DNA from 2 places in the Bacillus sp. D48C genome. Region 2 is predicted to be linked to the other one. Evidence: a T-box and tRNA genes for the amino acid it is inferred to sense, from the RefSeq annotation. Region 2 holds a T-box; the other holds one or more tRNA genes.

Region 1 (3,434 bases), on a different contig from region 2:
GTAATAACATACAAAGGATACAGCAGAGTTCACTAAACTATATTTCCCTAATGCGAACTCACTATTAGTTGCTAAATACACATATACTGAAATGACAAAAATAAACGTTCCTTCTCTCAATCCTTGGACAAAATGAGCTCGTGTAATCTTTCCCCAATTTTTATCAACTCTTCGTTCTTTCAATACTTGCACAATTTCATAACGCCCTTCACATTCTCTTTTAGATAAAAAGAAACTTAAGACGACAGCAATTGCAAATAAAACTAATGAAAGAAAGAATATAACAGTATAACCACTCCATTTCTCCATGCGTGAAATTGTGTATCCTGCTGCTATTGGTCCAATCATCCCAGAGAAAGATGTAAGAAGTCCAAGAAATCCATTAAAGAAATCTCTTGTTTCTGGTTCTGTAATTTCAAATGTCAATAAGTTAAAAGCCAACCAGTAAAAACCGTATCCTACTCCTAAAAGAGCCCCCATTAATAAAATATACTGAGAAGCACTTTTTCCAGCCACTAAAACAACGATAAAAAAAATTGCGAGCGTTCCTACTCCTATTCGTAATAAAATCGAGCGATCGATACGTTTCGCTAATTTCCCCCCTACAAGAAATGTGAGAGGCTGTAATACAACGCTGGCCAAATTATACAAGCCAAGATTCACATAATTTTGTGTTTGCTTCCATAAATAAATATTTACAAACGTATTCGATAAAGAAATTGCGAGCGTGTATAAACCTCCTATAAGGAGCAATAACACTAAATCCCGATTCACTTCAACGTCACCAATTATATGTTTCCACTTCATACACAACTCTCCTTTACTTCATGTTCTAGTCTTCCAAAGACAAGCCCAATTATGTAAAAGGAAAGCATAGAAAAAAGCTAGGGGCTCTCCCCTAGCTTTTTCTATATTTATTACGATTATTTTGCTTCTTGGTAACGTTTTTCAGCAGCGTTCCAATCTACAACGTTCCAAAATGCGCCGATGTAGTCTGGACGACGGTTTTGGTAGTTTAAGTAGTAAGCGTGCTCCCAAACATCTAAACCGATAACTGGAGTTTTACCTTCAGTTAAAGGAGAATCTTGGTTTGGAGTGCTTGTTACTTCTAACTCACCATTGTTTACTACTAACCAAGCCCAACCAGAACCGAAGCGAGTTGCGCCAGCTTTTGCGAATTCTTCTTTGAATGCATCGAAGCTACCGAATTTCGCTTCAATTGCAGTTGCAAGTTCACCTACAGGTTGTCCTCCGCCGTTTGGAGATAAGATTGTCCAGAAGAATGTATGGTTAGCGTGTCCGCCACCATTGTTACGTACTGCTGTACGGATCGCTTCTGGTACTTCGTTTAAGTTTGCAACTAATTCTTCTACGCTTTTGTCAGCTAATTCTGCATGACCTTCTAAAGCAGCGTTTAAGTTTGTAATATACGTGTTGTGATGTTTTGTATGATGGATGTTCATTGTTTCTTTGTCAAAGTGAGGCTCTAAAGCATCATACGCATAAGGTAAATTTGGTAATTCGTGTTTTGCCATTGTTATATTCCTCCCAGTTTATGTATTGCCACTTAGTGACATACAACTTCATTCTACCCTAATTGCCATAGGGTGCAAACAAATAAATCACATTGTCTTGCTATCATTAAAGTAGCAAAATTCCCACTTCTTTTCAATTAAAATGCTCATATATTCCGTAAAAAAAGCTTCCTTCTACAAGGAAGCTTCCTGCTAACATAATAAACATGCGAAATGGATATGGACCCTGTAGGACTCGAACCTACGACCGGACGGTTATGAGCCGTCTGCTCTAACCAGCTGAGCTAAGGGTCCACAATTATGTATGTAACAACATATCAAATAAAGGAATTCCTATCGGATATGCCCTTTAAGAAAGGTAAGATAAATTTACCATATAGAAAAGAAAAGTGTCAATTGTATTTTTCTTATTTAAAAGAAGAAAGTTAATAAAAAGAAATTTAGTTATCTCCACTATATGTAAATATAATATATCTTGAGATTCTCTAGATTCCTACGTTACAATGATTTTATACATACATAAAGGAAGTGAATCTATGTCCATATTTACCCAATTCGTAAAAAGCATATACTCGCCTAAAGATATGGCGCTATTCCGTTTTCAAAAAATCGGTAAAACCATTTTGTATATTATGCTACTTTGCTTAATTACTACTATTCCAAGAACTTTTTTGTACGGTAGTTTTATCCAAGATGGTGTAGGCATGGTAAATCAAGTCATCGATAAAGATTTACCTGACTTTAAGATTGAAAATGGCGAACTAAAAGCCGATATTGATCAACCCATTGAAAAAGAAGAAGGAAATGCACTTTTCGTATTTGATCCAAATTCAACAGACCTAGAAAAATATCAAAATAAAACAGGTTTATTTGTTTTAAAAGATAAAGTAGTCTCTATGGGAAATGGTCAAACACAAACGTATTCTTATAACGATTTGTTAGGTGCATCTCTTGAGAAAAAAGATCTACAAGAATTTATTTCTTTATTCGATAATATTTATCCAATTTTATTATTCGTTATCGGATTCTTAGTGTACCTATTCCAATTATTCATCACTTTTGTAGGCGTGACCTTACTTGCGTTCATCGGTTCTGCTATGAGCGGTCAACGTAAACTATCCTATAAACAAGTTTGGACACTAACTGCATACAGCTACACAATCCCAACCATTTTCTTCATGATTATGGACTTATTCAAAATCGTCGTACCTGGGGCAACATTCATTTATATCGCTGTTGTTTTAATCGTTCTATACTTAACGATTAAAGAGGTACCCCAACCGAAAGAAAAATAAAAAAATGCCTAAATAGGCATTTTTTTTTTGGACAAGCATATATTCCTAGCAAAGGAGTGAAGAATATGAAGAGGTTAGGTATATTCCTATTCGTGCTTGTTCTCGGTTATGTATTTTATTACGATATAAAAATCGGTACTTTACCGATGTTAAGTTCATATAAAAAAACAACCTCTGCCCAAACGATTAAAAAAGAGAACGCAGACAACCAACAAAATAAAGAGAATAAAACAGAAAAAGAAACGGATACATCCTATAAAACAATTGAAGTAAAAACTGGTGAGACAGTTCTTTCTATTACAGAACAAATTAACAAGAAAAAAATTCCTTCCATAGAAAAAGTCATTGACGACTTTAAACTATTAAACAAAAGTACATCTGCTACAAAAATCCAAATTGGAAAGTCTTATAAATTCCCGTTATATCAATAAGCTATCACTTAATCCTTGTCAATTACATAAAGGCGCTGATACAATAGTAAAAGTGAAACCGAGCACTTCGGTTTCTATAGCCCTATATCACGTATACTATCATTGATATGAGGGACTAAATAAGAAACTTCTTTTATAAGGAGAGCGATCTATTCGTGAATGAAATGACTCAT
Region 2 (3,434 bases):
GCGTCCATGTTTCATATGATCCGGATACCAAGTAACTGAATCATTATTTTGTAAAAATGTATCTTTAATTGCAGTTGTTCGGATTAACCAACTTTCTCCTGCATAATAAAGAAGTGGTGAATCACAACGCCAGCAATGTGGATAGCTATGTTCATATTTTTCTTTATGATATAGTAAACCTTCTTTCGCTAAATAACGAACAATGTCAACGTCACAATCTTTTACAAATTTACCTTTCAAAAATGGTACCGCTTCTGTATACTCACCTTTTTCATCTACAACGTGCAAGAATGACAATCCTTCACTTTGAACAACTCTATAATCGTCCTCTCCATATGCTGGAGCAATATGAACAAGTCCTGTACCACTATCTGCCGTTACAAACTCTGCTGCGATAACGCGGTAACCATTTGTAACTTCTTTCATCGGAAATGGCGCTGTATAAGATGTGTTTAATAATTCTTCGCCTTTATGAACAGATAATACTTCATAGTTTTCTTTTAATACTTCTTGTACACGTTCTTTCGCAACAATGTATACATGACCTTCTTGTTTTGCTTTAACATATTCCATATTTGGATGTACAGCAAGCGCTACGTTTGCTGGAAGTGTCCAAGGCGTTGTTGTCCAGCCTAAGAAATACTCATTTTCACTATCTTTCACTTTAAACTTCACAGTTGCACTTAAATCTTTTACTGTTTTATACCCTTGTGCAACCTCATGTGAGCTCAATGAGGTTTGGCAGCTTGGACAGTATGGTGAAACTCTATGTCCTTTATATAACAATCCTTTTTCATGGATTGTTCCCAAAATATGCCATACACTTTCGATATATGGATTCTTTAAAGTTACATATGGATCATCCATATCTACCCAATAACCAATACTTTCAGTGAATTCACGCCACTGCTTTTCATATGTGAAAACACTCTCTTTACACTTTTGAATAAATGGTTCAATGCCATATTCTTCGATCTCATGTTTACCAGAAATACCAAGTTGCTTCTCAACACCTAGTTCTACAGGTAAACCATGTGTATCCCATCCTGCTTTTCTTACTACTTTATAACCAGCCATCGTTTTATATCTTGCTACTAAATCTTTAATTGCCCGACCAAGTGCATGGCCGACGTGTGGTAAACCGTTCGCCGTTGGTGGTCCTTCATAAAACACAAACGATTGCGCGCCTTCTCGATTCTGAATTGATTGTTCAAAAATGCTTTGTTCGTTCCACTGCTTACGAATACGTGTTTCTCTCCCTACAGCTGACTCTTTTACATCTACTTTCTTCATCTACAATCACTCCTTTGAATGTTTTAAAAGCACACAAAAAACCCGTCCCTATGAAGTAGGGACGGGTTTACCCGCGTTACCACCCTAATTCTATTAGCTTTTTCACTAATAGCGCTTAGCAACGTACTATCATACGTGTTCTTTGTAACGGTAGACATCCGTCCGGGCTTACTCACTTTCAGCCTCGGCTCCTCGGAGATGATTTTCAAATAACGTCTGCCCACCGGCTTTCAGCAATATACCGGCTCTCTGGAGAACAGTTCACTATTTTACTCTTTCTCGTCTTCAGATTTGTATACTTTGTTAAAAGTTATTTTATGCCATTTGACAACTAATTGTCAACTAATTCAAAATATATCCTTATCTTTTCCCCTATTCTTATACAATTACTTTTCAAATTCTCGCAATGCTGCTAAATTTTCATCATCCTCAATAAGTTCAGCAAAGAATCCCGATTCATCCTCACGAAGGACAATTTCAAGCTCTTTCTTCGCCTCTTCATTTCTATTTAACTGTGCTAAATAACAAGCACGATCATATCTTGCTAACAAATCACTTGCATCCATTGTTAATACTTCATTTGCTATTTTTTCTGCCTTTAGTGTTTGGCCGGCACCATGATATGAAGACGCTAAAGAAAGGAGAATTGCTGTTTCATTTGGATGATTTATAGAAGCATTTTCTAATAGATGAATTGCCTCTTCAAACCTTTCTTGACTTTGATACATTTCTCCTAAAGCAAGAAATGCTCTACTTACGAACGGTGTTTGCTCCATTAATTGTAAGATCATCTTTTCTGCTTTTCTTTCTTCCCCTGCTTTAAAGAATACTTGTGCTTGCAGAAGAAGTGTATCATAATCATCTGGTAGTTCTCGAACCATTTGCTTCGTTAATTCCAAAGCATCTCTTAACATATCTTCTTCCTCGCACTCAACGAAAAGATTTACAAGTTGCTTCGCTACTTCATAATCCCATCTATTTTCTAGTGATGTGTGCAAAATCTCTATTGCTTCTTTATTCATCTCTACATTCTCATAAAATAGCGCAAATCGCTGTGCTGCCATACTATTTTTCGGATTTAACTTTAAAGAGATTTCATATAAATCAATTATCATAGTAACCATTGAAATTTCTTTCGCACGATTTTTCATACGATAAAAAGCTCTCGTAATGATAGATCGTTTTGGCTGTTCATGCAGCTGCCGTTCAATCCATATTTCCGTAACCGCAGCTGCAGCATACATGAATGCTGTACTTCTTTCTGCTTTTTTCACCTTTAACGTATGAAGAAAATCTCGTATGTTAGACAATTTTTTATGTTGCTCTACTGCTTTTACATAAACATCAAATATACGTTCATTATCAAAATCTTTTTGTATTACTTTCATTGCAACTTCAATTGCTTTTACATTTCTTTTTTTCACTAATACTTTTGCATAATGATATAGAACTTCTATATGCTCACCATCTAATTGTAGCGCGTATTCAATCTGTTCTTGTTCTTTATCTATTTCATTCATCGCACCATGCACATATGCAATCGCATCTAAACGCCATATTTCAGGTACTTCGTCCGCTAATTGTTCTAGTTCCGTCAGCAATTCTTCCTGAAGATTCATATCTACTGAAAGCTGTGCCAAATATTCCATATTAATATGCAATGGCTCTTCCTTCATCGCCTGAACCATATGACTTTGTTCTTTAGAACGGTTTTCTTCTTTTTCGTATATTTCCGCAAGCTGTAAATGTACACCTACGAAATTCCCATCAAGCTCTAAACATGTTTCATACGCTTGTTTTGCTTCCGTCAATTGCCCTAATGCCATAAGTGTTTCACCAATTCGGTAATACGGTAATGCCGTGTCCTTTTGTTCTATCGCCTTATTATATCTTTTCATCGCTTGGCCATACTGTCCAATAGATTCATATAAAATACCTGCATAACAACCGTACTCACTTACTTCATTTCTTTCTTTGTGTAACGTTCTTAAAAACGCTATACCTCGTTGTACAAATTCCGTTCCTTTAATTCGATTCACATATTCATCTAACGCACTTGCTACATTATAATCACTTTTCTTTATACCATTTTCTAACTTAGATAGCGCTACTTTAAACCCTTCTTCATTTCCACCAAGTTC

Evidence for each region. A T-box is a leader RNA that pairs with one kind of tRNA and senses whether it is charged. The one in region 2 lies ahead of ileS (isoleucine--tRNA ligase), so its partner is inferred to be a tRNA-Ile.
Region 1: it encodes a tRNA-Ile, which carries the amino acid that the T-box ahead of ileS (isoleucine--tRNA ligase) is inferred to sense. The anticodon was not compared.

What each region holds. Positions count from the first base shown of each region.
Region 1 is NZ_JBKFAQ010000001.1:571,886-575,319, reverse strand. It holds gene ACLBXA_RS03080 (MFS transporter) at 1-807, opposite strand, end outside; gene sodA (superoxide dismutase [Mn]) at 924-1,535, opposite strand; tRNA gene ACLBXA_RS03070 (tRNA-Ile) at 1,756-1,829, opposite strand; gene yqgB (protein YqgB) at 2,072-2,830, shown strand; gene yqfZ (protein YqfZ) at 2,896-3,261, shown strand; gene ispG (flavodoxin-dependent (E)-4-hydroxy-3-methylbut-2-enyl-diphosphate synthase) at 3,426-3,434, shown strand, end outside.
Region 2 is NZ_JBKFAQ010000015.1:86,543-89,976, reverse strand. It holds gene ileS (isoleucine--tRNA ligase) at 1-1,293, opposite strand, end outside; T-box leader at 1,348-1,588, opposite strand; gene ACLBXA_RS26035 (tetratricopeptide repeat protein) at 1,680-3,434, opposite strand, start outside.